Regions from separate parts of the Thiohalobacter thiocyanaticus genome, predicted to be linked through region 3. Evidence: riboswitches for the same ligand, from Rfam matches in the RefSeq annotation. Region 3 holds a riboswitch; each other region holds the start of a gene.
The links. A riboswitch is a leader RNA that binds a small molecule or an ion and turns the genes downstream of it on or off. The one in region 3 is predicted to bind cobalamin.
Positions count from the first base shown of each region.

Region 1: another riboswitch for cobalamin. It lies ahead of CFK21_RS13550 (TonB-dependent receptor domain-containing protein); the one in region 3 lies ahead of CFK21_RS01285 (TonB-dependent receptor).
Region 2: another riboswitch for cobalamin. It lies ahead of CFK21_RS05575 (ribonucleoside-diphosphate reductase subunit alpha); the one in region 3 lies ahead of CFK21_RS01285 (TonB-dependent receptor).

Region 1 is NZ_AP018052.1:2,917,331-2,927,362, forward strand. It holds gene ptsP (phosphoenolpyruvate--protein phosphotransferase) at 1-1,178, opposite strand, end outside; gene CFK21_RS13525 (RNA pyrophosphohydrolase) at 1,286-1,816, opposite strand; gene CFK21_RS13530 (HAD family hydrolase) at 2,068-2,724, shown strand; gene CFK21_RS13535 (FecCD family ABC transporter permease) at 2,721-3,716, shown strand; gene CFK21_RS13540 (ABC transporter ATP-binding protein) at 3,713-4,483, shown strand; partial or broken gene CFK21_RS13545 (hypothetical protein) at 4,578-5,029, opposite strand; cobalamin riboswitch at 5,138-5,351, shown strand; gene CFK21_RS13550 (TonB-dependent receptor domain-containing protein) at 5,466-7,307, shown strand; gene CFK21_RS13555 (energy transducer TonB) at 7,307-8,068, shown strand; gene CFK21_RS13560 (cob(I)yrinic acid a,c-diamide adenosyltransferase) at 8,084-8,635, shown strand; gene CFK21_RS13565 (cobalamin-binding protein) at 8,684-9,550, opposite strand; gene CFK21_RS13570 (cobyric acid synthase) at 9,604-10,032, shown strand, end outside.
Region 2 is NZ_AP018052.1:1,176,433-1,186,464, forward strand. It holds gene CFK21_RS05570 (ribonucleotide-diphosphate reductase subunit beta) at 1-970, opposite strand, end outside; gene CFK21_RS05575 (ribonucleoside-diphosphate reductase subunit alpha) at 1,080-3,932, opposite strand; cobalamin riboswitch at 4,072-4,292, opposite strand; gene CFK21_RS05580 (LysR family transcriptional regulator) at 4,329-5,219, opposite strand; gene metE (5-methyltetrahydropteroyltriglutamate--homocysteine S-methyltransferase) at 5,321-7,627, shown strand; gene CFK21_RS05590 (sigma-70 family RNA polymerase sigma factor) at 7,881-8,393, shown strand; gene CFK21_RS05595 (FecR domain-containing protein) at 8,390-9,346, shown strand; gene CFK21_RS05600 (TonB-dependent receptor domain-containing protein) at 9,604-10,032, shown strand, end outside.
Region 3 is NZ_AP018052.1:275,912-285,943, forward strand. It holds gene CFK21_RS01270 (ATP-binding cassette domain-containing protein) at 1-669, opposite strand, end outside; gene CFK21_RS01275 (gamma carbonic anhydrase family protein) at 798-1,334, shown strand; gene CFK21_RS01280 (RNA recognition motif domain-containing protein) at 1,510-1,866, shown strand; cobalamin riboswitch at 1,988-2,193, shown strand; gene CFK21_RS01285 (TonB-dependent receptor) at 2,447-4,423, shown strand; gene CFK21_RS01290 (VPLPA-CTERM sorting domain-containing protein) at 4,448-5,260, shown strand; gene CFK21_RS01295 (DUF4465 domain-containing protein) at 5,285-6,109, shown strand; gene aroE (shikimate dehydrogenase) at 6,231-7,076, opposite strand; gene hemB (porphobilinogen synthase) at 7,085-8,110, opposite strand; gene CFK21_RS01310 (hypothetical protein) at 8,208-8,762, shown strand; gene CFK21_RS01315 (MlaC/ttg2D family ABC transporter substrate-binding protein) at 8,865-9,500, shown strand; gene rd (rubredoxin) at 10,004-10,032, opposite strand, start outside.

The DNA.
Region 1 (10,032 bases), 590 kb from region 3:
ACCAGATTCTGCTCGTCCAGCCGGTTGACCGGCAGGTCCTCCACGCCCATTACTGCGGGAATGCCGAGGGCATGCGCCAGAATGGCCACATGCGAGGAACTCGAGCCCTTCGCCGAGACGATGCCGGCCAGGTGCTGCGTCGGCACCTCGGCGAGATGCGAGGCGGTGACCTCCTCGCCGACCAGGATGGTCGGCTCGGCCACCTCCCGCACCTGAGGCTGGTCCGACTGCAGCCGCATCAGGATGCGCCGGCCCAGGTCGCGCACGTCCTCGGCACGCTCGCGCAGGTAGGCATCCTCCATGGCATCGAAGATCCTCACATGGTCGCGGATGGTCTCGCGCAGCGCCCCCGGCGCCCAGTTGCCCTCGCCGATGCGGCGCAGGGTGGGCTCGACCAGGGTGTCGCTGGAGAGCATCAGCAGCAGGGCATCGAACAGCGCCAGGTCCTCGGCCGGCAGCGAACCGCTCATGCGCCGGGACAGGGCGCGGATATCATCCTCGACCTCGGCGAGCGCCTGCCGGAAGCGCGCCCGCTCGGCCTCGACCTTTCCGGGCGGCAGGGCATGATCGGGAATGGCATCGAGATTGGCCGGCGGATAGACCACCAGCGCCTGACCCAGCGCCAGGCCCGGTGCGCCCGACAGCCCCTTCAGGGTGAAGGCGGTACCGCCGACCTCCTGCAGCAGCCGCGACACCCCGCCCGAGGCATCGGCGTGCGAGATGGCGCCGGCCAGCTGGGCCGCCAGGGTGACCAGGAAGGTCTCTTCGGTTTCGGCGAAACGGCGCACCGCGCGCTGGCGCACCACCAGCACGCCCAGCACCCGGCGATGCTGAATGATGGGCACGCCGAGAAAGCCGTGGAAGGGCTCCTCATCGGTTTCGGTGATATAGCGATAGCGCGGATGCGCGGGTCCGTCCTCGAGATTGACCGGCTCGGCGCGTTCCACCACCAGCCCCACCAGGCCCTCGCCGTCATCGAGCCGGACCATGCCGACCGCGGCCGGATTCAGGCCGTCGGTGGCCATCAGCACCAGCTGGCCGTCGGCATCGCGGAAGTACACCGAGGCCACATCGGCCCCGATGGTCTGCTTGACCCGCTGGACGATGATATTGAGCGCGGTGTTCAGGTCCGGCGCCGCATTCACCGCCTGGATGATCCGGCGCAGGCTGTCGAACATATCGGCTGGGGGCATGCCTCAGGCCTTTATCAGAATAGTGAGGGGATTATGTCCCAGATCCGGGGCGCGGCGCTAACGTCCACGGGGCAGGTGGGGATTGGGGCGGGTCAGCGTCGGGCGCGGGTCGCGAAGCGATGGCGGTTGCGCGGCAGCGGCGGCGCACCGCCGGGAAACAGCAGCGGCGCCAGTTCGCGCAGGGCACGCTTGTATACACCGCGCTTGAACGGCACCACCTCGTGCAGAGGCCGCCAGTAATCGACCCAGCGCCAGTCGTCGAACTCGGGATGATCGGTGGCGTTGAGCCGCACATCCGCCTCTTCGCCCAACAGCCGGAGCAGGAACCAGACCTGCTTCTGGCCGATGCACAGGGGCCGCGAATGACGGCGGATGTAGCGGTCGGGCAGACGGTAACGCAGCCAGCCGCGGGTCGCGCCGATGATCTCGACATGCAGGGGTGAGAGTCCGACCTCCTCATGCAACTCGCGAAAGAGCGCCTCCTCGGGGGTCTCGTCGGTGCGGATACCGCCCTGGGGGAATTGCCAGGCATTCTGACCCAGACGGCGCGCCCACAGCAGTTCCCCCTCCTGATTACTCAGGATGATGCCGACATTGGGACGATATCCATCCGGATCAATCACTTGCACACCCTTCAGGCAGGATTTCCGACATTTCTATTTTCACATAAAGCCCGGTCGGGCGGCAAATCGTACCCCGCCATGCATACGATCGCCGCTAAGCACTTGAATTTGAATGTGACCTACCCCTCGCCGCCGCAGCCGGAAGCGCCTGTGGCGGGCGGCACGGATGCGACGCGACGGAGGCTTCCAGTAGAATGCCCGCTGGCAAGGCAAGCGCATACATCTTCGACCCACACCAAGGAGAGCCGCCGGTGGCACTGGCCCTGTTCGATCTCGACAACACCCTGCTGGGCGGGGACAGCGACTATCTGTGGGGCCGGTTCCTGGTCGAGAACGGCATCGTCGACGCCGATCTCTACGAACAGGAAAACCACCGCTTCTACCAGCAGTATCAGGCGGGCACGCTGGACATCCAGGCCTTTCTCGCCTTCTCCCTGCGCCCGCTGGCCGAGCATCCGCCGGCGCAGCTGCATCGCTGGCGCGAGGCCTTCGTAAGGGAACTGATCGAACCCATCATGCTGCCGGCCGCCCGCGATCTGCTGGAACGCCACCGCAGCGCGGGTGACACCCTGGTCATCATCACCGCCACCAACCGCTTCATCACCGCGCCCATTGCCGAGCGCTTCGGGGTCGAGCACCTGCTGGCCACCGAGGTGGAACAGCACGACGGGGTCTACACCGGCCGCAGCTTCGACATCCCCTGTTTCCAGGCCGGCAAGGTCAAGCGGCTGGAGCAGTGGCTGCAGGCGAACGGCGCGGACCTGGACCGCAGCTGGTTCTACAGCGATTCGCACAATGACCTGCCGCTGCTGGAGCGGGTCACCCACCCGGTGGCGGTCGATCCCGACGATACCCTGCGCCATACCGCACTGGCCCGGGGCTGGCCGGTGATCAGTCTGCGGGAATGAGTGTGCCGTCGCGCCCGCTGTCGCTCCTGCTGCTGCTCGCGCTGCTCAGCGGACTGACTCTGCTGCTGGCCGCCGGCCTGGGCAGTGTGGAGTTGGGGCCGGCGGCCATCCTCCAGGCCCTGCTGGATCGCGGCCCCGACTGGCCCCGGACCCTGGTCTGGGAACTGCGCCTGCCGCGCGCCCTGCTGGCCTTCCAGGTCGGCGGTCTGCTGGCCCTGGCCGGGGTGCTGATGCAGGTGCTGCTGCGCAATCCGCTGGCCGACCCCTATGTACTGGGCACCTCCGGCGGCGCGGCGGTGGGTGCGCTCGGCGCCCTGCTGCTGGGCCTGTCCGGCCTGGCGGTACAGACCCTGGCCTTTGCCGGCGCCCTGCTCTCCACCCTCGTGGTATTCCAACTCGGCGGCGGCCTGCAGCGCTGGCACAGCCACCGGCTGCTGCTGACCGGCATCGTGGTCGCCGCCGGCTGGGGCGCGATCATCACCTTCCTGCTCACCATCGCCCCGGCCGAACGGGTGCACGGCCTGCTGTTCTGGCTCATGGGGGATCTGAACACCGCCGCCCCGATCCGCCTGGGCGGTCTGTGGCTGCTGCTGTTGCTCGTGGTTGCCGTCGGGCTGGGCCGCACCCTCAACCTGCTGTTGCTGGGCCAGAGTACGGCGGCCACGCTGGGTGCGGCCGTCGGCCACACCCTGGTGCTGCTGTATGTGCTGGCGGCCCTGGCCACCGCCCTGGCCGTGAGTCAGGCGGGCAGCATCGGCTTCGTCGGGCTGGTGATCCCGCACCTGATCCGGCTGCTGGGCATCCGCGACCATCGCTTCCTCATTCCCGCCGCGGCGCTGGCCGGCGGCAGTCTGCTGGTGCTGGCCGACACCCTCGGCCGTACCCTGCTCGCGCCCCAGCAGCTGCCGGTGGGCGTGGTCACCGCCTTTCTCGGCGTGCCGCTGTTCCTGTACCTGCTCACCCGCCAGGCGCGGGCCACGGAGCCGGCATGAGCCTGCTGCGCGCCGAACAGCTCGGCATCAATATCGGTCCGCGGCGCCTGGTCGCGGGCCTGGACCTGGCGGTGGAACCGGGTCAGTGCTGGGCCATCCTCGGCCCCAACGGCTCGGGCAAGACCACCCTGCTGCACTGCCTGGCGCGACTGCGCCAGCCGGAGACCGGCCGCATCCTCATCGACGAACAGCCGCTCGAATCCTTTGCGCGCAAGCCCCTGGCCCGGCGCCTGGGCCTGATGCCGCAGGACAATCACGACCCCTTTCCCCTGCAGCTGCGCGAGGCCGCCCTGCTGGGACGCTATCCGCATCTGGGCGGCTGGCAGTGGGAGGGGCGCGAGGAAGTGGCGCGGGTCGATCAGATCCTGGGGGAGCTCGAGTTGCTGGCGCTGGCCGAACGCAACATCCAGACCCTGTCCGGCGGCGAGCGCCGGCGCCTGGCCTTCGCCACCCTGCTGGTGCAGGACCCGGCCCTGCTGCTGCTGGACGAGCCGACCAACCACCTCGACCTGCGCCGCCAGCTCGATGTACTGCAGCGCGTGCGCCGGAGCCTGGACCACAGCGACAAGGCCGCCCTACTGGTGCTGCACGATGTGAATCTGGCCGCCCGTTTCTGCAATCACGTCCTGATGCTGATGCCGGACGGCACCTGCCTGCAGGGCCCGGTCGACGAGCTGCTCAATACCGGGAACCTCAGCCGGCTCTATGCCTGGCCGATGCAGTCGGTCGCAGCGGATGGTGGCCGGTTCTGGTTTCCGCAACTCTGATCAAACGGTCGGCAGCGACAAGAAGGGGGGGATGTATTCGCGTTCAATCGCAGCCAGTACGACATAATTCCGCGCAGCCCATGTTCATCCCCGTCTATCCGAACAAACGTTGCCACCAGCGGCGGCGATTGCCGGGCAGGGGCATGTCCGCTTCGAGATCCGCGGGCTTGAGCTTGGACAGGATCCAGCCGGGCTTGGGGGATTGTCGGAGAAGCCGCAGCTCACACCCAGGTTGTTGGGATCGAAGATCTTCACATAGGTGGGCTGATCGAAGGAATCGGTGTAGACAATGCCGCAGTAGTCCTCTTCATGCTCACGGCGCAGCAGTACGTCCACTTCATCGATGAAACGGGCCAACTGTTCTGCCGTGGCTGAGGTCCCGGGCGGCGTCTCACCGACGGCATAGATGTACCAGCCGCCATCGGCATCGTCGCGCAGCCGCTGCCAGAGCTCATCCAGCTGGGGCCAGCGCAGCACGCCGTAGAAGCTGCCCCGAAAGGCGGCAAGAAAGGGATTCTGTGAAACCGCGGGTGCATTCCGGCTCATGCCCGAACTCCTAACATACCGATTGGTATGCCAGTCTACCCCGGCCGACGAACAGGTCAAGCCGGCCGTGTCAACTTGACCGGCCATCGGCCGCCGCGTAAAGTTCCGGCCACTTGAAATGCCTCGGGTGCCGCGCCTTCACAGCGCGGTGAAACGGGAAGCCGGCGCGAATCCCCTGGATTCAATTCCGGCGCTGCCCCCGCAACGGTAGGCGAGTCAAGACCTGTCACAGTGCCACTGCGTACGCGTGGGAAGGCGACAGGTCAGGGAAGCATACTTCCTGCTCGCGAGCCCGGAGACCGGCCCGAGGTATCCCAGGTGGCACTGCGGAGGGTGGTGCCCGCGTGGCATCCACCTCTCCCACGCAACACCTTTCCCTTGCCATGCACTCACAATAATCATCCGCACGCGGACGGGCGTGCGTTGGGAGAAATCGATGTTCAGAAACACGCTCGCGGCCGCAATCACGGCCGCTTCCGGATTCATCTCGCCTGCCGCGCCCGCGGCCGACTCGGAAGAAATGGCCCAGGTCATCGTTACCGCAACCCGGACGGCACAGACCGCCGATCAGAGCCTGGCCTCGGTCACGGTCATCGATCGGGACGAAATCGAGCGCAGCCAGGCCAGGTCCACGGTGGAACTGCTGCGCGCGAAGGCCGGCATTCACATCAGTACCAGCGGTGGCATAGGCAAGACCGATTCCGTCTTCATCCGCGGCACCAATTCCGATCATGTGCTGGTACTGATCGACGGTGTGCGTGCCGCCTCTGCCACCCTCGGCACCTTCAACTGGGGCAATCTGCGTCCGGACCAGATCGAGCGCATCGAGGTCGTGCGCGGCCCCCGCGCCAGTCTGTACGGTTCCGATGCCGTGGGCGGCGTAATCCAGATCTTCACCCGCCGGAACGAGGGACCGACCGCGCGCATCGGCTACGGCGGCGACGATACCCGCGAGATCGAGGCCGGCATCGGCGGCGGCAAGCGCTGGCGCTACAGCCTGCAGGCCGGCGCCCTGGACACCGACGGGATCCGCACCCTCGACCAGGCCAGCGAGAAGCACGGCTACGACAACCTGCATGCTGCGCTTGGACTGGACGGTGAACTGATGCCGGGGCTGGCGATGCGTTTCAACCTGACCCATGCCCACGGCACCAATGAACTCGACCCCGCCACCGGCGACATCGATTACAGGAACCAGGCCGCCAGCCTGAAGCTGGAACACATGACGACTGCGGTATGGAGCCAGTCCCTGACCCTGGGCTATGCCCTGGATGAAACGGATTCCGCCAGCCCGACCTCGCCGGCCGTGATTCAGACCAAACGCCGCAGTGCGAGCTGGCAGAACGATCTCACGGTATTCAACGGTCTGTTCACCGCCGGTATCGACTACTGGGTGGACGAGGCAAGCAAGGACCGCAACGGCGTCATCGACGAGAACATCTACAACAGTGCCGGCTTCGTCCAGCATCAGTTCAGCGCCCTGGCGAGCGACTGGACCCTGGGCCTGCGCTACGATCACCACAGCGAGTTCGGCAACGAGACCACGGGCAATATCGCCTGGGGACACGACCTCCCGACCGGCACCCGCGTGATCGCCTCCTACGGCACGGCGTTCAAGGCCCCGACGGTCAACGGCCTGTTCTGGCCACGCAGTGTGGACAGCTTCTTCGGCACCACCTACATCATCCAGGGCAATCCGGATCTGCAACCGGAGGAATCGCAAACCGCTGAATTCGGTCTGCGCCATACCTTCGGGAAGGTCCGCACCGAAGCGAATCTTTTTCATACCGACCTGAAGAACCTGATCGAATGGAGCACCGTCCAGACCGGTACGAGCACCTTCACCTCCAGTCCGGCCAATGTGCGCGATGCCACCATCCGCGGCCTGGAGTTGATCGCCGCCGCCGACTGGGCGGGCTGGAACTTCGGCGCCGGTTACACCTACCTCGATGCGACCAACGACAGCAACGACGAACAACTCGACCGCCGGCCCGAGCATTCGCTGGACCTGACCGCGCAGCGCGACTTCGGCCGGCACGGCATCGGCATCGAGGCACTGGCCCGTTCCGAGCGCAACGACCAGAACGCCACCACCCGCCTGGCCGGCTATGGGCTGGTGAATCTGACCTACCGGTATCGCCCCGCCCCCCGGTGGCAGGTCGAAGCACGGGTGGAAAACCTGTTCGACAAGGACTATGTACTGGCCTCCAGCTTCGCCGGCGACTGGAACACGCTGGATCGCACCCTGTTCGTCTCGGTGCGCTATAACGGAGAGTGATGAAACCTCGATCCGACAATGCCTGGCACCAGCAGCCGCTGCCCTGGCTTGTCCTGGCATCGCTGGCGCTGCATGCGGGCCTGCTGGCCTGGCAGGCGCCGCTGCAGCATGAGGTGCCGGCCCTGAGCAGTCGCAGCGGCGCACTGGCCATCCAGCTGACCGCTGCGCCGTCACCCGCTCGGCGGCCGCCGGCGCCTGCCGCAATACGCAAAGCCGGGGATGCAGAATCCGCCGGGGATGCAGAATCCGCCGGCGACCCGCACCAGGCAAGTCCCCCGGACGCGTCAGCCGCAACGCAGCCGGCCGCCCCCGACCCCGACCCCGTCGCCGCGGCCGGGACCACCAGGACCGAACCCGAACGGCAGGCGTCGGTTGAACGACCGGCACCAGCGCGCGGCGGGCGCCCGACAGGCGCCGAACCGCTGCCGCCCCCGCGCGCGGCGGCGCCCGCCACCACAGCGCCGGTGCAAACGCGGGCCGAGGTTCAGGGCAGCGCCGTTCTCGAAGAGATCCGCGACGCCCTGCAGCAGCATTTCTACTATCCGCGCCTGGCCCGACTGCGCAACTGGGAAGGCGATGTCCTGCTCGGTTTCCAGGTCCGCAGCGACGGGCGCATCGATGACGTGGAAGTCCTGGAAAGCTCCGGCCGCGCCGTACTCGACCAGGCCGCGCTCAGCGCCCTGCGCTCGGTCCGGCAGGTGGCCTACAATGCCGCCCACCCGGTGGACCTGCAGCTGCCGGTCGCCTATCGATTGCACTGAAAGAGGGAACACATCATGGGTCACCGCCTGTCCAAAATCTACACCCGTACCGGCGACGACGGCTGCACCGGGCTGGGCGACGGCTCACGCGTGGACAAGGACGACGCCCGGGTCGAGGCCTTCGGCACGGTCGACGAACTCAACAGTATGCTGGGAATACTGGCGGCACAGTCACTGCCAGCGGAAGTCCGCGAGGGCATCAATGCCATTCAGCATGACCTGTTCGACCTGGGCGGCGAGCTCTGCGTACCGGAGTTGGTCGCGATCGGCGACGGGCATATCCGGCGCCTGGAGGCCTGGCTCGACACCATGAACGCCGAGCTGGGATACCTGGAGGAATTCATCCTGCCGGGCGGCGTCCCGGCCGCCGCCCACTGCCACCTGGCCCGCACCGTCTGCCGCCGGGCCGAACGCCGGCTGGTCAGCCTGGCGCGCAGCACCGCTGTGAATCCGGCCGCCCTGCAGTACCTCAACCGCCTGTCCGATCTGCTGTTCGTGCTGGCCCGCCATCTGAACCGCCTGGCGGGCGAGGCGGACGTACTGTGGCAGCGCGGAAGAAACGGATAACCCACACCGCAGGTTGCAGCTGAGCGCAGTGAAAGCCGACAGCACCCACTACTGAGACTGCCGCACCTGCTCCAGCAATTCGCACATGCGCTCCGCGCCGTCGAGGATGCGCGGGCTGTGGCGGTGAATCAGATCGGGCGGGATATGAAAGATATGCGCATTGCGCACCGCGCGCAGCCGCGGCCAGCGCTGCCAGTGATCCAGCCACTCGGGACGCGTTGCGTCCATGCCGCCGGCGACAATGGCATCCGGATCGGCGGCCAGCACCGCTTCCAGGGCCACCTGCCCGGACAGCTGGGGCAGGTCGGCGAACAGGTTGCGGCCGCCGCACAGACGGATCACGGCGCTGATGGTGTGGTCGCCGTTGACCGTCATCAACGGCCGGTGCCAGACCTCGTAGAACACCCGCACCACCGGCCGGTCACTGTAGCGTGCCCGCAACGCATCCCGCCGGGCCCGGAACTCCCGTGCCGCCTGATCGGCGCGGGCCCGTGTGCCCGCCAGCACCCCGATGCGTTCCAGCAGCAGCGCAATATCGTCCAGGCTGTGCGGCTCGGCGATGAAGACCGGGATGCCCAGTTGCCGGAACCGGGCCAGTTGGGCGGGCGGGTTGCCGCTGCCCCAGGCCAGGACAACATCCGGCTGCAGGGCAAGGACGGCCTCCAGGTCGATCCTGTTGGCATTGCCCACAGCAGGCAGACGCCGGGCCGGTGCCGGGTAATCGCTGTAGGCGACGGCGCCGACCAGGCGTTCACCGGCGCCCGCCGCATAGGCCAGTTCAGTCAGGGACGGCGCCAGGCTGACAATGCGCTGTGCCGGCGCGTCCAGGACAAGGGCCTGTCCCGACATGTCCTCGACCCGGACCCCGGCAGCAACGCACGCGGCCGGGAATGCCAGAACCAGCCACAGAGACATGACACGAACCGCTTTCATCCGAACCAGTATACCGTCCGCACACATTGCATGACATGAACACACCGACCCTCATGATCCAGGGCACCACCTCGGATGCCGGCAAGAGCGTGCTCACCGCCGGCCTGTGCCGCTGGCTGCGCCGGCGCGGCATCCGGGTCGCCCCCTTCAAGCCCCAGAACATGGCACTCAACAGTGCGGTCACCGTCGATGGCGGCGAGATCGGCCGTGCCCAGGCGGTACAGGCCCAGGCCGCCGGCGTGGAGCCGCACAGCGACATGAGCCCGGTGCTGATCAAGCCCGGCAGCGACACCACCGCGCAGATCATTCTCCAGGGGCAGGTCTACGGCAATATGGACGCGGTCGATTATCACGCCTGCAAGGCCAGCGCGCGGGCGGCCGTACTGGAATCCTATGCCCGCCTGGCGCAGCAGTATGACGCCGTGCTGGTGGAAGGCGCCGGCAGTCCGGCCGAGATCAATCTG
Region 2 (10,032 bases), 900 kb from region 3:
ACCGGGCATAGGCGGTTTCGGCGGCCTCGGCCTCGTCCCACATCTCGCGCACCGCCTGCGGATCGAGTCGGATGTTTTCTTCATGCAGGATCTGCTTGACCACGCGCAGGCCGAAGGAGGCGTGCAGGACCTCGTCGCGCATGATGTATTGCAGCTGCTCCGCCGTGCCTTTCATCAGGCCGCGTCGCTGCAGGGCAAACACCGGCGTGAAACCGTTGTAGAACCAGGTGCCCTCGAACACCGCGGCGAAGAACACATAGGCCATGACGAAGTCGTTCAGGGCCTGCGGCTCGCGCAGATCGATATCGGGCCGCATCACGGTGTCCAGGCGCTGATTGGCGATACGGATCTTGTGGTTGAGCTCGGGGATGACGCGATAGCGATTGTAGATCTCGCCCTGGTTCAGGCCGATCGACTCGATGCAGTGCTGATAGGTCCAGGTGTGCAGGGATTCCTCGTACACCTGGCGGGCCTGGTAGATCTGCAACTCCGGCGCCGACATCTTCTCCATCACCGCCAGGCCGATGTTGCGCATGGCCAGGATATCGGAAGTGGTCAGGTAGGCCAGAACATTCTCGTAGACGTGGCGCTCTTCCGAGGTCAGGGAATAGTGGTAATCGTGCACGTCCTGCGCCATGCCGATATCCAGCGGTGTCCAGTGATTCTTGTTGGCATTGATGAAATAGTCCCAGGCCCAGGGGTACTTGAACGGCGCCAGCTGATTGATGTCGGTGTGGCCGTTGATGACGCGCTTGTCTTCCGGATTGATCGGCTTGAGGTCGCTGGGGGTGATGCCGGGCAGGGCCGTGTCGGTAGTGCGCGCATGCGCACCTTCGACGGGGGCGGGATGCGCATCCGACGCCGTGCCGGCGGGGTGTGCCGATCCCGGTTGAGGATTGAATTTGCCGGGTTGGGTCGGCGGCGTGTGTTGCGGGCCAGCCTGAGTGAGCGGGTCGTCCCAGTTGAGCATCGTGTTCTCCTCTTTCGGGCAATTGCGTAATGTGATGTTGCGTCATTGCGAGGCGCGCAGCGTGCCGCTCGCAATGGCGCCGGGCAGAGATGAGCGCGGGTTTCCCCGCCTACTGACAGGCCTCGCAGTCGGGGTCGAGGATCGAACAGGCGCTGGCGGTTTCGGCGCCGGTGCTGCCTGCTGCCGTGATGCTGCCGCTGACCGGCGCCGCGCCGTGCTTCTCCACCCCGGTCGCCCCCATGGAACGCAGGTAGTAGGTGGTCTTCAGCCCGCGCACCCAGGCCAGCTTGTAGAGGTTGTCGAGCTTGCGTCCCGAGGGCTCGGCCAGGTACAGATTCAGGCTCTGGGCCTGGTCGATCCATTTCTGCCGACGGGCGGCAGCCTCGACCAGCCAGCGCGGATCGATCTCGAAGGCGCTCAGGTACTTTGCCTTGAGCGCCTCCGGGATGCGGCCGATCTTCTGCACCGAACCGTCGTAGTACTTGAGGTCGTTGACCATCACCTCGTCCCACAGGCCGTGCGCCTTGAGATCGCGCACCAGGTAGGTGTTGATGACGGTGAACTCGCCCGAGAGGTTGGATTTCACGAACAGGTTCTGATAGGTCGGCTCGATCGACTGCCCCACGCCGCAGATGTTGGAGATGGTCGCCGTCGGGGCGATGGCCATGGTATTGGAGTTGCGCATGCCCACGCGACGGACGCGTTCGCGCAGGCTGTCCCAGTCCAGCGTGTACTCGCGGTCCACATCCAGATAGCCGTCGCGTCCCTCCTCCAGCAGGGCGAGGGAGTCGATGGGCAGTATGCCCCGGCTCCACAGCGAGCCGTCGAAGCTCGGGTAGCGGCCGCGCTCTTCGGCCAGGTCGGTCGAGGCCTTGATGGCATGAAAGGACACCGCTTCCATGGAGCGGTCGGCAAACTCCACCGCCTCCATCGAGGCATAGGGGATGTCGAGCTGATACAGGGCATCCTGAAACCCCATCAGGCCGAGCCCGACCGGGCGGTGGCGCAGATTGGCGCGTCGCGCCTGCGGGACCGAGTAGTAGTTGTAGTCGATGACGTTGTCGAGCATGCGCATGGCGGTGCCGATGGTGCGTTCGAGCTTGTCCGGATCCAGGCCGTCGGCGCCGACGTGGCGCGCGAGGTTGATGGAGCCGAGATTGCATACCGCGATCTCGTCATCCGAGGTGTTCAGTGTGATCTCGGTGCACAGGTTGGAGGAATGCACGACGCCGACATGCTGCTGCGGCGAGCGCAGGTTGCAGGGGTCCTTGAAGGTCATCCACGGATGACCGGTCTCGAACAGCATGGACAGCATCTTGCGCCACAATTCCACAGCTTGGACCCGGCGCGAGACACGGATCTCGCCGCGCGCGGCCTTCGCTTCGTATTCCGTGTAGCGCTGTTCGAATTCCCGGCCGGTGAGATCGTGCAGATCGGTCACCTCGTCGGGTGAGAAAAGCGTCCACTCGGCCGCCTCGGCCACCCGTTTCATGAACAGGTCGGGGATCCAGTTGGCGGTATTCATGTCATGGGTGCGGCGGCGCTCGTCGCCGGTGTTCTTGCGCAGTTCCAGGAAATCCTCGATGTCGATGTGCCAGGTCTCCAGATAGGCGCATACGGCCCCCTTGCGCTTGCCGCCCTGGTTGACCGCCACCGCGGTGTCGTTGGCGACTTTCAGGAATGGCACCACGCCCTGGCTCTTGCCGTTGGTGCCCTTGATGTGGGCATCCATGCCGCGCACCCGCGTCCAGTCGTTGCCCAGACCGCCGGCGAACTTGGACAGCAGTGCATTGTCGCGGATGCCGGAATAGATACCGTCGAGGTTGTCGGGAAGGGTGGTGAGATAGCAGGAGGAGAGCTGCGGGCGCAGGGTGCCGGAGTTGAACAGGGTCGGGGTGCTGCTCATGAAGTCGAAGCTGGAAAGCAGATCATAGAACTCGATCGCCCGCGCCTCGCGCTCGATCTCGTTGCTGGCCAGGCCCATGGCCACACGCATGAAAAACGCCTGCGGCAGTTCGAAGCGGGTCTTGTCATGGTGTATGAAGTAGCGGTCATAGAGGGTCTGCAGACCCAGATATGTGAACTGCAGATCGCGCTCGGGCTTGAGCGCGGCGCCGAGCCGATCCAGGTCGAAGCGGGTCAGTTCGCTGTCGAGCAGTTCCAGTTCCGCCCCGCGGTGGATGCAGGCCTTGAAGTAGTCGGGATAGCGCGTGGCCATTTCCGCCTGGGTGACCCGGGCGCTGCCGCCGCCTACAAAGCCCAGTGCCTCACGCCGCAGGTTGTCGAGCAGCAGGCGGGCGGCGACGTGGCTGTAGTCGGCTTCGCGATCGATCATCATGCGCCCGGCCATGACCAGTGCCTGGCCGACATCCCGCTCATGCATGCCGTCGAAGAGGTTGCGCCGGGCTTCCTGCAACACCGCGGCCGCGTCCACGTCCGTGAGCCCGGCGGTCGCCTCCTCGATCAGGGTTTCGATGTGGGCCAGGTCGAGCGGCCGGGTGCTGCCGTCATCGAGCGTAACCGTGAGTACGGCCTCGTCCTCGGCCGGCCGGCCCGCGCTCGCTGCGCGCCCGGCGGCGCGTCTTTCGGCCTGCTGATGGCGGTACAGGACATAGGCACGGGCGGTCTTGTGCTCGCTGGCGCGCATCAGCGCCAGTTCGACCTGATCCTGGATGTCCTCGATGTGGACGGTGCCGCTGCCCGGCACGCGTCCGAACAGCGCGTCGATGACCTGGTCGGTCAGTTGCTCGACGGTCTCGTGGACCCGGCTGGAGGCCGCGGCGGTGCCGCCTTCCACGGCCAGGAAGGCCTTGGTCATGGCAATGGCGATCTTGCTGCGGTCGAAGGCGGTGACCTTGCCATTGCGGCGGATGACGCGGTAGCCGGTTGGCGTCGGCGGTTCCGGTTCCGGCCGCCGGGCGGCCGCCGGCGTCGGCGATTCGGTTGCGGTGGTGGTTGTCAGCATGCTCTCCCCCTCTCTGCGTGGTGGCAGTGTGTCGATGACAGCGGGAGACGCGCGGGCGAGGCTGGCGGGCCGGGATCGGGAAATCTGGCGGCTCTGCCACCCTGAGGCCTTGGCGCGAGACCCGGGTGCATGGATTCGTGTGGAATCCACTCCGGCAGGTATTCGGGCTCGGGGGCTCGAACGGCGGTTGCCGTTCACCTGTGCCACGGCTTCCCATCCCGAAGGACAGTGCCTGTGCGTGCTGCACCTGTGGCGTCGTTCCCCCATACCGCTGCGCGACAGCCCCGGATTCTCACCGGGTTCCCTGTTGCCGCAACCACAATATCTAGTGGTCGCACCGGAGGTGAAGCCCAATATAGGAGATAATCGGGCGGGGTTCAAGCGGGTGGCGATCTATCTTTCGGCCGCCGTCGCCAGGGCGATGAAGTCTGCCAGCCAGGGTAGTTCGGCCTCGGTGGTCCGCACGGCCGCGTACATGCGCCCGCCCATGCCTTGCGGGCCCAGCGGCCGGGCCGCCAGGCGATCGGCTTCCAGAGCCGGGCGCAGGACCCAGTCGGGCAGCGCAGCCAGGCCGCGGCGGCTGGCCACCAACTGCAACAGGACGGCGGTCAGTTCGCATTGGCGGACCTGCGCCGGCGTCACACCGGCCGGATCGAGGAAGTGGGTGAAGATATCCAGCCGCTGCTGCGGGACGGGGTAGGTGATGAGTGCCTGGTCGGCCAGGTCCTGCGGGCGGATCCAGTCGCGTTCAACCAGCGGATGGTCGGTCGGCATGGCCAGGAGGGCGCGATAGTCGAACAACGGCTGGAACTCCAGCCTCGGCCGCTCGATGGGGTCGGAGGTGATGACCAGGTCGATGTCGCCATCGATCAGTGCGGGCAGGGCATCGAAGTGGTCCGGCGTGCGGATGTCGATCTCGACTTCCGGCCAGCGCTGGCGGAAGTCCTCCAGCAGTGGCAGCAGCCAGTCGAAGCAGGCATGGCATTCGATGGTGACATAGAGGCGGCCGACTCGGCCGGCAGCGATTCCCAGCAGACTGTGTTCGACCTGCTCCAGCGCCGGCAGGACTTCCTGCGCGAGCGCGAGCACACGTTCGCCGGCCGGAGTGAGGCGGATCGGCCGACTGCCGCGATGGAGCAGCGTCACCCCGTAGTGATCCTCCAGGGTGCGAAGCTGGTGAGACAGTGCCGACTGGGTCAGATGCACTCGCTCCGCCGCCTGCGCCAGGCTGCCGCTGGCCGCGAGGGCGGCGAGGGTGCGGAGGTGCCGGATCTCGATCGTCATGAATAAAATTCAATTAAATAATGAAAATATTGAGATTGATTCATTTAAGTGTCGGGCACCATACTCCGCGGCCTCATTCAGAACAAGAGGCAGAAGACACCATGACCACGACGCATAATCTCGGTTTTCCCCGTATCGGCCATCGGCGCGAACTGAAATTCGCCACCGAACAGTACTGGCGCGGCGAGATCGATCGCGACACTCTGCTCAGGACCGGGCGCGAACTGCGCGAGCGGCACTGGAAGCTCCAGCAGGCGGCCGGTCTGGACCTCATTCCCGTGGGCGACTTCTCGCTCTATGACCAGGTCCTGGACCATGCCGTGATGTTCGGCGTCGTGCCGCGCCGCTTCGGGCATGCGGGCGGTCCGGTCGATCTGGATACGATGTTTCGCATGGCCCGGGGCCGCGCCCCGACCGGCACACCGGCCGCGGCCTGCGAAATGACCAAGTGGTTCGACACCAACTATCACTACCTGGTCCCGGAATTCGAGACCGATACGCGTTTCGCCCTGTCCTCGGAGCACCTGTTCGAACAGGTCGAGGAGGCCGGGGCATTGGGCATCCCCGTCAAGCCGGTGCTGCTGGGGCCCCTGAGTTTTCTGTGGCTGGGGAAGTCGCGGGACACCCGCGCGGCGCCCCTGGCGCTGCTCGAGCAGTTGCTGCCCGTCTACGGTGAGGTGCTGGAGCGGCTGGCCGGGCTCGGCGCCGACTGGGTGCAGATCGACGAGCCGATCCTGACCCTGGACCTGCCCGCCGCCTGGCACAAGGCCTTCGAATCGACCTATCATCGATTGCAGAGCGCTCCGGTGAAGCTGCTGCTCACCACCTATTTCGGTGCATTGCAGGACAACCTGTGTCTGGCTGCCAACCTGCCCGTCGCCGGCCTGCACATCGACGCCGTGCGCGCCCCGGAACAGGTCGCTGCCGTGGCCGACTGGCTGGCGCCGCACAAGGTGCTCTCCGTGGGCAGCGTCGACGGCCGCAACATCTGGCGCACCGATCTCAGCGCCGCGCTCGATCGCCTCGAGCCGCTGCGGGAGGCATTGGGCGAGCGTCTGTGGATCGCGCCTTCATGCTCGCTGCTGCACGTGCCGGTGGACCTGGGGCAGGAAGACAGGCTGGATGCCGAACTGCGGTCCTGGCTGGCCTTCGCCACGCAGAAGGTCGAGGAGGTCAGCGCGCTCAAACAGGCCCTGGACCGTGGTCGCGAGGCCGCCGTGGCCGCCCTGCAGGCCAGCGATGCGGCGGTCCACTCCCGGGCGCGGTCGCAGCGACTGCACCGGCCCGAGGTGCGCGAGCGGATGGCGCGCGTCGACGCTCGCATGTCTCAGCGCCAGCACCCCTACAGCGAACGCGCCAGGGTGCAGCATCAGCGACTTAACCTGCCGGCCTTTCCGACCACGACCATTGGTTCCTTCCCGCAAACGGACGAGATCCGCGCCGCACGGCGCGATTTCAAGGCCGGGCGTATCACCGCGCAGGCCTACGACGACAAGATGCGCGAGCAGATCGCCTATGCGGTCAGACAGCAGGAGGACTATGGCCTGGATGTCCTGGTGCATGGCGAGGCCGAGCGCAACGACATGGTCGAGTACTTCGGTGAGCAACTCGAAGGCTATGCCTTCACCCGCTATGGCTGGGTGCAGTCCTATGGCTCACGCTGCGTGAAGCCGCCGATCCTGTTCGGCGACGTGGTGCGCCCTCACCCCATGACCGTGGAGTGGGCGCGCTACGCCCAGGCGCTGACCGACAAGCCCATGAAGGGGATGCTGACCGGGCCGGTGACCATGTTGCAATGGGCCTTCGTGCGTGATGATCAGCCGCGCGAGGAGACCTGCCTGCAGGTCGCACTGGCGCTGCGTGACGAGGTCACCGATCTCGAAGCCGCGGGCATCGGCGTCATCCAGATCGACGAGCCGGCTCTGCGCGAAGGTCTGCCGCTGCGCCGCGATGACTGGACGGGCTACCTGGCCTGGGCGGCCCGCTGCTTCCGCATCGCCGCCAGCGGCGTGCGGGACGAAACCCAGATCCATACCCATATGTGCTATTCGGAGTTCAACGACATCATCGAGGCCATCGCGGATCTGGATGCTGACGTGATCACCATCGAGACGGCGCGCTCCGATATGGAACTGCTGGATGCCTTCCACGACTTCGATTACCCGAACGAGATCGGCCCCGGGGTCTACGATATCCATTCTCCGAACCGTCCGGAGGTGACGCAGATGGTCGAGTTGATGCGCAAGGCGGCGCAGCGCATCCCCGCCGCACGTCTGTGGGTGAACCCCGACTGTGGGCTCAAGACGCGCGGCTGGCCCGAGGTGGAGGATTCGCTGCGCAACATGGTCACGGCCGCCAGGCAACTCAGGCGGATGCAGGGACAGGATATCCGGACGACCGGGTCCTGATCGGGTGCATGCCGGCGTTGCTGCGGTCAGTGCCGGGAGCGGCAGTTGCCATCAGTTCAGGTGGCTCCTGCTGCATCTCGGCAGAGCTGTACCTTGTGGCGCTCCAGCCAGGCCTTCAGCACGGCCATGTGACGGGTGGGGCGGCTGCCGTCCTGCTGCCCGCTCTTTCTACTAACAATAACGATTATCATTTAGATTATTTTTATTGTATAGTCTGCTGGGAATGTCATAGGCAACACCTGATACCAGCGCCATGTCATGGACTTACGAACAGCATCTGGCGGACTTCTACCGTCAGCATCACAGTTGGCTGCAGCAGCTGTTGCGTCGGCGAGCAGGCTGCTCCGAGACCGCGGCTGACCTGGCGCAGGATACCTTCCTGCGGCTGCTCAGCCGCGACGAGGACCTGAGCCGGATCGATTCGCCGCGGGCCTATCTGACCCGCATCGCCCAGGGGCTGCTGGCCAACCACTGGCGCCGGCGTGACATCGAACAGGCCTATCTCGACGCCCTGAGCCGGCAGCCGGAAGCGCTCGCGCCCTCGCCGGAGGTGCATCACCTCATTGTGGAGACCCTGTATCGCCTGGATGCCGCCCTGCGGGACCTGCCGGAGCAGGTCCGCCAGGCCTTTCTGTTGTCCCGGCTGGAGGGCGTGCGCTATGCCGACATCGCCGCCGAGTTCGGGGTCAGTGAGCGTATGGTCAAGAAGTACATAGCCCGGGCCATGCTGCAATGCCTGCAGGCGGATCTGGATCTGGCGGCATGACACAACGCCATGCAGGCAGCAGCGTGGACCCGATGGACGCCCTGGAGCAGGCCGCCGAATGGTTTGCCTGTCTGCAGGGCGAGGAAGTCAGCGCCACTGAACGCGAGCGCTGGCGGCAGTGGCTGCAGGCGAGTGCGGCGCATCGCCAGGCCTGGGCGCGGGTGGAGCGCATCGACCACCAGTTCCGCAGCCTGCCCGCGCAGCCGGCGCGTCAGGCGCTGCAAGCGGCCGGTCGCAGTCGGCGCCGCTTCCTCAAGGGGGTGGTCGGGCTGGGCCTGGTGGCACCGGTGGGCTGGCTGGCCTGGCGGCAGATGGCGCCGACGGCGGGACTGACCCGGCTGCACACCGCCACCGGCGAGATCCGCGAAATCGAACTCCCCGATGGCAGCCGGCTCTGGCTCAACACCGACACGGCCGTGCATCTGGATTACACCCCGGCGCTACGCCGGCTGGAACTGCTGGCCGGCGAGGTCCATCTCGCGACCGCCGCCGATCCGCGGCCGCTGCGCATCGACACACCGTACGGCCCAGCGTCGCCCCTGGGCACCCGCTTCAGCGTGCGGCTGGAGGAACACCGGGCCCGGGTCGCGGTGAGCGCCGGACGGGTCGCGGTCACACCCCGGCAGGGCGCCGGGACCAGTGAGATCGCGGCCGGCCGGGTGCGGACCTTCACCCGCCGGCAGGTGTCGGCGAGCACGCCGCTGACATCGCAGGACGCGGCCTGGCCCCGCGGCATGCTGGTGGCGGATAACCTGGCGCTGGGCGCGTTTCTCGCCGAACTGGAGCGCTATCGGGTGGGCGTGATCCGCTGCGATGCCGGGGTTGCCGACCTGAAACTGGTCGGCGCCTATCCACTGGAGGATACCGACCGCGTTCTCGCGGCCCTGGAGGCCAGCCTGCCGGTCCGGGTGACGCGCATCACCCCCTGGTGGGTCAGCGTACAGGCGCGCTGAGACAGTTCAATGCGCGTGCAATGCCTACTCAAGAAAAAATCACGATCCGGTTCGGATGGCGCTTGCTCAGCTGTCATTGCGAGCGAAGCGTGGCAATCTCATACCGCAAAATCAGCCGGTCAGAGATTGCCGCGTCACTTCGTTCCTCGCAATGACCTTAAGCATGTGTCATTGCGATGCGGTTCCCCTTTTTCCGGCTCGCGGGGCAGAGAGGAAAACCACCCTCTCAGAACGCAATTCGAATCAAGGAGTCCCGCATGCAAACGCTCAACCGCCGCAGCCGCCCGCTGGCCCTGGCCGTCAGCCTTGCCCTGATCCCGCTGTCCCCGGCCGTCCTGGCCGCGTCGCCCGACGCAGCCGGTGCCCAGTATCAGGCCACCCAGCGCTACGCTATCCCGGCCGGCCCGCTGGGCACGGCACTGAGCCGCTTCGCCGCCGAGGCCGGGCTGCTGCTGTCCAGCGATGCCAGCCTGACCGCCGGCAAGCGCAGCCCCGGGCTGCACGGTGAATACAGCCGTGAGCAGGCCCTGCGCCAGCTGCTGGCCGGCAGCGGCCTGGAGTTCCGCTTTACCGATGCCGATACGGTGATGCTGCAGCCGGCATCCGGCGCGGGCGCGATGCAACTGTCCACCATTGCGGTGACCGCCACCCGCGGCAACAGTGTCAAGGGGGAGACGCCGCAGAAG
Region 3 (10,032 bases):
CGAACCCCGTTCGAAGTGAGCCACGGTATCGACGATGGCATCGAGAAAGTCGCGGTCGTGCGAGATCAGCAGCAGGGTACCGGGATAGGCGCGCAGCCAGTCCTCCAGCCACATGACCGCATCCAGATCCAGGTGGTTGGTCGGCTCGTCCAGCAGCAGCAGATCGGAGGGGCTCATCAACGCGCGGGCCAGATTCAGGCGCATGCGCCAGCCGCCGGAAAACTCGGTGACCGGCCGATCATGACTGGCATCGGCAAAGCCGAGGCCGTGCAGCAGGCGGGCGGCGCGATGGCGGGCGCGGTAGCCGTCGATGGCCTCGAACTCGGCATGCAGGGCGGGCAGCCGGTCCGGAATAGGGTCGCGTTCGGCAGCGGCGATGGCCTGGTGAAGTTCCCACCAGCGGGCGTCGCCCTGCAGGACATGCTCGATGGCGCTGGCATCGGTGGACGGCATTTCCTGCGCCACACCGGCGATCACCCAGTCGGGCGGCAGTGTGAGTTCGCCGCCGTCGGGCGGCAGCACGCCCTGGATGAGATTGAACAGACTGGTCTTGCCGCAGCCATTGGCGCCGGTGATCCCGACCTTCTGGCCGGGATGAACGCGCAGCGAGACATCCTGCAGCAGCATCCGGTCGCCGCGCTGCAGGGCGAGATTCTTCAGTTCCAGCATGGAGGCGGCATTCTACTCCAATGCAACCGCACCGGCATCGAAGTACCCCGGGATGGCCGGGTGTCGCATTACTCCCCCTGCTTGCATAGACTGTCTGCCAGCACAGCCTACGAAGGATTGCCCCACCCATGCCCATCCGCACATTCGAGACCCACACCCCTGTCATCGATGGCTCCGCCTACGTCGATCCCACCGCGCTGGTCATCGGTCAGGTGGAGATCGGGGCGGACAGTTCGCTCTGGCCCAACGTGGTGGCCCGCGGCGATATTCATCACATTAAAATAGGGGCCAGCACCAATATTCAAGATGGCTCTGTTCTTCATGTCACCCACGACAGCGAGTTCGCGCCCGGCGGGCATCCACTGGAGATCGGTCACGCCGTCACAGTGGGCCACATGGTGGTGCTGCACGGCTGTACAATCGAAGATAACTGTCTGATTGGAATGGGTTCCATGATCATGGACGGGGCGCGTGTCCAGACCGGGGCCATGCTGGGGGCAGGCAGCCTGGTTCCACCCGGCAAGGTGCTGGACGGGGGCTGGCTGTGGGTAGGCCGACCGGCCAAAGCGGTGCGGGAGCTGACCGAACAGGAAACCCTGTTTCTGGAATACTCTGCGCGGCATTATGCCCGGCTCAAGGATCGCCACCTGGCGGGCAGCGACTGACTGGCGGGGACGGGAAAAAGGCCCTACAATCAAACCGGGAAGGCGATCAATGTGATGCCTGGCCAACATCAGGCCCGCGGGCGGCAGCATGGGCCCTGCCGCAGAGCCCCGACAGGAATCTTTCTCTACCAGGGATGTCGAAGAACAACACAGGCCCTGGTTTCAGGAGAAAGCCATGATGCTATTCATCGGTAATCTGCCCCAGTCGGCCACCACGGCGCGGCTCGCCGATGCTCTGCGCCTGGGGCATGAGGATGCTCACCGCCTGCGCATTATCCGCAAGCCCGGCCGTCACGGCGGAGTGCAGCGCTATGCTGTGCTGCAGGTGCGCACCCCGGCCGCGGCCAACCGGTTGCTGGGGCGCAGCAACAAGATCAAGCTCAACGGTCAGCCGCTGGAGTTGCGCGAGTTCTGCAAGCGCATTGCCAACAACGAACGCCGCGCGCTGAACTGGCGCAGCAAGACCTGGCCGCATGCCGAGCGTCGCTGCAACGAACGTCGCTGCACCGCAGGCGAACGACAGGCCGCCTGACAGCCCCCCGGCCGCGCCGGGGTGGACAGCCATCGGTGCCGCCGCAACCGCGGCGTGTGCATGCGCGTTGCCCCGTCCTTTACGCCATCCCGATTTGACTTCATGCAGATTCATGACTAAGGTGTGCACACCGTAGACAGGTGCTGGCAAGCTGTTCAGTGTTGCCAGTGAAACGGGAAGCCGGTGAGAAACCGGCACTGCCCCCGCAACGGTAATTGGGTCAAGGCGCTTCATCCAGGCCACTGTGCGCAAGCATGGGAAGGCGAAGCGTCGAGCCGTACGGCTCTACCCATAAGTCCGGAGACCGGCCTGCCTACTACGCTGCATCCGCATGACGGAGGCGGCGGCACTCGGCGCTACGGAGGGTATCGCCAGGGGCAGGCTACCCGCCAATCGCACTGGCGTTTCGCCTTTCTCCCGATTTGTCCTCCGCGGCGCGTGTATGCGTGTACTGGCGGAGGGCCAAATGTGTAATCCCGGACGACCCCGGCATGCCGGGCGGTCGATAATTCCACTACTATGCAGCGTCCATGATGCATCGGTCCTGGCCCGACTCGGTGCGTTCTGTCTCGGCCTGACGGTGCTGTCCGTCAGCGCGGACGAGCCGTTCGAACTGGACGATATCGTGGTCACTGCGGCCTCCCCGGATACACCTGTACTGGCCACGCCGCGCAGCGTTTCGGTCATCACGGCGCGCGACCTTGACAATGCCACCACCACCGATCTGGCCGAACTGCTGTCGCGCGAGGCCAATGTCAATCTGCGCAGCTTTTTCGGCGGCAACAAGTATTCCAATATCGACATCCGCGGCATGGGCGAGACCAGTGTCAGCAATGTCATTTTCCAGGTTGACGGCTTCCGTCTGAATGCGCCCGATCTGTCGGGTGCGGATCTGTCGAGCATTCCGCTGTCGCAGATCGAGCGTATCGAAATCCTGCGCGGCGCCAACGGGGTGCGCTATGGCGACGGTGCGGTCGGCGGTGTGGTCAATATCATCACCGGCCAGCCGCAGGCCGGAGTGCAGGGTCATGCTGAATATACCCGGGGTTCATTTGACAGTGACGCGACCACGGCGGATATCAGTGTGGGCGGACGCCATGCCCGCGCACGCCTGAGCCTGGCGCATGCCGACAGCGACGGCCACCGGGTCAACAGCGCCAGCCGCGAACGCGATGCCGCGCTGCGGCTGAATCTGTATCCACTGCCGGCGCTGGAGCTTGATCTGCGCGCGAGCTACCACGACGACCGGTTCGGTTTTCCCGGGCCGGTGAGCCAGACGGCGTTCCAGACACGGGAGGGCCGCGAAGGCTCCAACTCGCCGAACGACTTCAGCGAAACCACCGATCATCGCTATCAGGCACGGCTGGGCGCCGACCTGAACCGCTACGGGCGCCTCACCCTGCACGCCAATGTGCGCGACCGGGACAACCCCTATGTGCTGGGCTACACCCCGCTACTCAGCATCGAGGATCAGCAGGGCGAGATTTCCGAACGCTCACAGCATGTCGGCCTCGAGCATACCGTCGCCGTCACAGCGGCCGGGCTGCCGCTGGACATCGCCTGGGGCGCGACCGGCTTTTTCAGCGACTATGTCCGGCGCGAGAACGGCACCGATGTACCGGACCAGAGTAAGCGCACCGCCGGAGACATTGAGGAGGCGGCCGCCCACATCATTATCGACGCCGCGCCGGCCGATGCCTGGCTGCTCAGTGCCGGCTATCGCCTCGATCGCTTCCGGGTCGAGCGGCTGGATGAAAGGCTGGTACAGCTCTATACCGGCACCTTTCCCTTTTTCATTCCGGCGGGTGCGCAGTGGCAGAACACGCTGGATGAAACCACCACCTGGCACAATAACGCCGGCGAGATCGGCCTGAGCTGGCTGCCCACCGACAGCCTTGCCGCCTATCTCAACTATGCCCGCAGCTTCCGCAATCCCAACATCGACGAACTGGCCCTGTCCGCCCCCGAGCTCGCGCCCCAGTCCGGCTGGCAGGCGGAGGCCGGCCTGCGCTATCGCCGGCGCTGGCTGGAGGCGGCGGTGTCGGTGTTTCACATTGCCATCGACGACGAGATCTATTACGGCGAGGAGCCGTCCACCGGCGCGCGGGTCAATCGCAACTACCAGGACACCACGCTGCGCACCGGCGCCGAACTGGAACTGAAATTGCGCACGCTTCCCGATCTCTATCTCTGGGGCAATCTGTCCTATACCGATGCGCGTTTCGAGGACAGCGGCAACGCCATCCCGCATGTCCCGCAGCTGCAGGCCAATGTCGGGCTGGAATGGGTGCCGGTGCCGGAGGTCTCAGTGGTGCTGAGTTCCAGCTACACCGGCTCGCGTTTCGATGGCAACGACCTGAACAATGACCTGTATGCAAAGCTCGATGCCTACCAGGTCGCCGATCTGAAGCTGAGTTGGGAGCATCGGGCGGTTCGGCTGTTTGCCGGCGCGAACAACCTGTTCGACGAGGTCTACAGCACAGTCGGTTACAGCGAGAACTACTACCCCATGCCCGAGCGGAATTTCCATGCCGGGCTGGCAGTCACCCTCAACTGAACGACAAGCAAAAAGGAGAAGGAAATGAAAAAACTGCTTCCCGTTATGTTATCCGCCTGCCTGCCCGGTGTGGCGGTTGCGGGTCCCTTCGCGCCCGCCGCCGGTCAGAGCGGCAGCACCGCCATACATATGAACGATCCGATCTTTGCCGGCTGGGCCAGCGGGTGGCAGGACTACCTGCCGGGCAGCAATGTCGATGCGCAATGGCAGACGCCGCAGAAGGCCCTGGGCAAGGCGGTGGGAGATTCCTACGACATCGTCTCGCTGGGACGAGGCGGATCGATCACCCTGACCTTCGACGCCCCCATCGTCGACGGCCCCGGCGCCGACTTTGCCGTGTTCGAGAACAGCTTCAGTGACACCTTCCTGGAATTGGCCACGGTGGAGGTGTCCTCCGACGGAATCAACTTCAGCCGGTTCAGCGGCTACTCCCTGACCGCGTCGCCGGTCGGCGGCTTCGGCGCGGTCGATCCCACCAATATCCACGGTTATGCCGGCAAGTACCGCCAGGGCTACGGCACGCCGTTCGATCTGGGCGATCTGGTGGCGGCCAGCATGCTGGATCTGAACAACATCCAGTATGTGCGGCTGGTCGACATCGTCGGAGACGGTAGCTTCATGGACGACACGCCGGCCGCTGCAGGCGGCCCGCGCCCGGTGTACGACCCCTATCCCACCGTCCAGAGCGCCGGCTTCGACCTCGATGCCATCGGCACGATCAATGCCGGCGTCGCGACCTCGCCGGTCCCGCTGCCAGCCGCGGCATGGCTGTTCCTGAGCGGAATGGCCGGGCTGGGCGTCATCGGACGCCGGCGCACACGTGCCCGGACAGAATAAGATAACACAAGAGGAGTCGATAACATGCAATTGGAACAGAAAACAGCACTCACGGCCGGAATCATGCTCCTGGCCAGCGGCGCTGCCGGCGCCGCCACCGTCAGCGGCTTCGATGACCTGGCACTGGCGCCCGAGTCCTATCACGCCGGCGTGACCGGCGCCCTGTACACGCCCAATACCACCAGCTTCACCAGCGGCCCGGCCACCTATTACAACGAGGCCACCGACTGGGGGGGTAGCACCTCCTGGCAGGGTTGGGCCTACTCCAACACCACCGACACGAGCACGCCCGGCTACCTGAATCAGTACAGCGCCTATACGGGCGGTGGGTACAATTCGTCGAATTACGGTGTCGCCTTCACCAGTACGGGCGCGGCCAGCGTGGTCAGTTTCGCCCAGCCGTCACAACTGACCGGCGCCTACTTCACCAACACCACATACGCCGCCCTGTCGATGCTCAATGGCGATCAGTTCGCCAAGCAGTTCGGGGGAGCCAGCGGCGACGACGAAGACTGGTTCAGGATGACGATCACCGGCAAGGACAGCACTGATGCGGTGACCGGCACCCTGGACATGTATCTGGCCGATTATCGCTTCAGCGACAACAGCCAGGACTACATCCTGGATGCCTGGACCTGGCAGGACTTGGGGGCACTGGGCACGGTGAGCAGTCTGGAGTTCACGCTGAGTTCCTCGGATGTGGGCGACTACGGCATGAACACGCCGGCCTATTTCGCGATGGACGATCTGCAGGTCAGCGCCGTGCCGTTGCCGCCGGCGCTGTGGCTGTTCGCCAGCGGCCTGTTGCTGCTGGGGCGTCGGGTGCGCCGGGCAGCACCACCGGCCTGACCCGGTCCCCACAGAACTCCGGGCCGGCAGGAATGCTGTGTCGCGCAGGGAGGCGCGGCCGGTTGGGAGCCCTGTTCAAATCGAAGCCGTGCCGGGGGCCGGCGCCATGTTTGCTGCCGTGTCAGAGTCCGCTGCGCAGCGCCGCGATTACCGGCGGTGTGTCCGGCCGCAGTCCCCGCCACAGATAGAACGACTCCGCCGCCTGTTCCACCAGCATGCCCAGACCGTCTATGGCCAGCGCGGCCCCGTGGTTGCGCGCCCATTGCACGAAGGCCGTCGGCTGGCTGGCGTACATCAGGTCATAACAGCAGCAGTGCTCCCCGATGATGGAAGTCGGAATCGCCGGCACCTCGCTGTCCAAACCGGCCGCAGTGGCATTGATGATCAGATCGAAGCGGTTATCGGCCAGTTCGTCCAGACCGCTGCCCTCGACGTTGCCCGCGTCCTGAAACACCCCGGCCAACTCGCGCGCCTTCTCCGCGGTGCGATTGGCGATGCGCAGCCCCGCCGGATGGGTCTCCAGCAGCGGTCCGATCACCCCGCGCGCGGCCCCGCCCGCACCCAGCAGCAGGATCCGGCGATCGGTGAGCACCTGCTCCAGATTCTCGGTCAGGTCGCGTACCAGGCCGATGCCGTCGGTGTTGTCGCCGATCAGCCGACCGTCGTTGCCCCACAGCAGCGTATTGACCGCTCCTGCCCGCTCGGCCCGCGGATTGAGCACCTCGGCCAGGCGCCAGGCATCCTGCTTGAAGGGCACGGTGATGTTCAGCCCCTGGCCGCCAGCCTGGCGGAACAGGGCGATGGCGGTGGCCAGATGCCCCGGCTCGACCCGGATGGCCTCGTAGACCAGGTGCTGGTGGGTCTGGCGTGCGAACAGTGTATGGATCTGCGGCGATTTGCTGTGGTCGATGGGGTTGCCCATCACAGCGTAGCGATCGGGCGGCGCTGCGGTATCTGCCATGCTCATGACGGAATTCAGCCCTGTTCGGCTTCGCGCAACCAGTGCGCAACCCGGCAGGCGAAATAGGTGAGGATGCCATCGGCGCCGGCGCGCTTCATGCCCAGCAGCGACTCCAGAATCACTGCGCGGCCGTCCAGCCAGCCGTGGCCCGCAGCCGCCTCCAGCATGGCGTACTCGCCACTGACCTGATAGACATAGGTGGGCACGCCGAAGTCGCGTTTTACCCGGTACACGATGTCGAGATAGGGCATGCCCGGCTTGACCATGACCATGTCCGCGCCCTCGGCCAGATCCAGTGCCACCTCATGCATGGCCTCGTCGCCGTTGGCCGGATCCATCTGGTAGGTGTACTTGTTGCCGGCGCCCAGGTTGGCCGCTGAACCGACCGCGTCGCGGAAGGGGCCGTAGAAGCTGGAGGCATACTTGGCCGAGTAGGCCAGGATGCGGGTATGGATGTGACCGTCGGCCTCCAGCGCCGCGCGGATCCGGCCGATGCGCCCGTCCATCATGTCCGAGGGCGCAACCACGTCGGCGCCGGCCTCGGCGTGCGACAGGGCCTGGCGGACCAGCACCTCCACTGTCTCGTCGTTCAGCACATAGCCGGAGGCGTCGAGCAGTCCGTCCTGGCCGTGGGTGGTGAAGGGGTCCAGTGCCACATCGGTGATGACGCCCAGCGTCGGCAGGGCGGCCTTGAGCGCCCGCACCGCCCGCTGGGCCAGGCCCTCGGGATTGAATGCCTCGGCGGCATCCTCGCTCTTGCGTTCGGCCGGCGTGACCGGGAACAGGGCGATGGCGGGGATGCCGAGCCGGTGAGCGGTTTCGGCCTCGACCAGCAGCTGGTCGATACTCAGGCGTTCCACCCCCGGCATGGACGACACGGCCTCGCGCTGGTTCTCGCCCTCGATAACGAACACCGGCCAGATCAGGTCATCCACGCTCAATCGATGCTCGCGCATCAGGCGGCGCGAGAAATCGTCGCGGCGCATGCGGCGCATTCGGGTGTGGCTGAAAGGGCCGCGGGCGGTGTGAAATTCGGACATCGGAACTCCCAGGCAGATCACAAGGTCGATAATCGGCAAGTGTACCTGCTCGCCCCCGGCCATGCACCGGCGCCGCAGATCCTGCTAGTCTGAAGTCATGCAGACCCCTGATCTCGAAGCCCTGCTGCAGGAGTGCCCGCCGAGTTCGATGCTGCGGCTGGCGGACTGGTATGCCGAACCGCTGGTGCAGGCGCCGGCCCGCGCGTTGCTGGAGCAGGCCAGGCGGCGGCGGCAGACCGCGCTCAGGGCGGGACAGCCGGCGTTCACCGCGCGGCTCATCGAACTGATCGCAGGCGGGTGGTGCGGCCAGGATCTTGCCATGCATCATGCCTCGCTGGGGGCGGAATGCAGCGCGCCGCAGGAACAGGCACTGCTGGAACTGGTCACGGGACAGCTGCTGATCAGCCGCCGGCTGGACGGCGCACATGCCTGTCTCAAGCGCGGCTTCGCGCTGGCCGCGCCGCTGCTGCCGGCGCAGGACTACTTTCGGGTGCTGAAGCGCCATGCCCTGCTCGAGGCATTGCCGCTGGGGAGCAGGCCGGCGCCGGCCTGCGGCCTGGACGAGCTGCTGACCGAGGCCGCGGTGATCCGGCGGTTGCAGGGCCGCCAGGCCCGGGGCGGCCGCGCCGATCCCGCTGACACCCTGGGCTGATCCCGCGCCGCGCCGACCGGCCTCAAGCCGGCGGGCGGACACGCCGATAGCCACGGTGATTGCGTCAGCCACGAACAACAAAAACACGCGGGAGACCTGCCCATGCGACCCACTTCATACCCAGTCCCTCCATTACGCCGCCTCTGCGCCCTGCTGCTCGGTGGACTGCTGTGGGCCGGCGCCGGGCTGGCCTCCATCCCGACGTCTCCCGAGGAAGTGGTGCGCCAGGCCTCGGAGCAGGTGCTGGCGCGGCTTCAGGCCGAGCCGGCGGTGCAGACCCAGACCGAGCGCCTGCACGCGCTGGTCGATGAGGTACTGATCGACCACATGGACATGGATCGCATGGCGCGCTGGGTGCTGGGCAAGTACTCGCGGCGCGTCGACGAGGACCAGCTGGCCCGTTTCAGCGCGGCCTTCCGCGGCCTGCTGGTGCGCACCTATGCCACGGCACTGACCGAGTACAACGGCCAGGCCATGCGCTTCCTGCCGGTGCGTCAGGATGCCGAGGACCGGGTCACGGTACGCACGGTGATCGAACAGCCGGCCGGGCCCGCCATTCCCATCCATTTCAGCCTGCACAATCGTGACGGGGCCTGGAAGGCCTACGACATCGCCATCGACGGGGTGAGCATGCTGGCCAGTTACCGCACCAGCTTCGCGGCCGAGATCCGCCGCGGCGGCATCGAGCAGCTGATCGAGTCGCTGCAGGCGCAGCAGACGCAGGGGCAGGGCTTCTGAGCTCCGGATCCCGCCGCCCAGGCGGCGTGAATCCGTCGCCATGGCGTCAAACCTTCTTCCCGGGCACCCGGTTCGAACCGCCGCACCTTCGATGCGGCATTCATAACCATCCGTTATTCATAGGCTAACAGGAATCCAGCATAACCTGGCACGGGGAATGCAGTAGTTGTTCTGCAGGCAGCTGACGCCGGATTTAAAGTCCGCTTCGGACCGGCCGATAAGCTGCCTGAGGGACACAGTCAACTGTGGCATGGGTCCGGTCAGGGTCTGAACCCGAACACACCGAACCCGCTGGGCGGCCGCCGACGTGGTGAGCAGGTCCGCACGACGGAAAGCCTGAAGCGTCGCGCCGCCCGAAAGTGAACAGGCCGGTTCCGATTCCACGGGCCCATGCCACAGTTGACCATCAGCAGCATAGTCCCGGATCGACTCCTCCGACGCTGAAAAGCGTTTTTATACCCCGCACCTTTTCTGCGGGGTTTTTTTTGTCCTGCCGACGCCGGTCAATCCATCTCGATCATTTCGAAGTCGG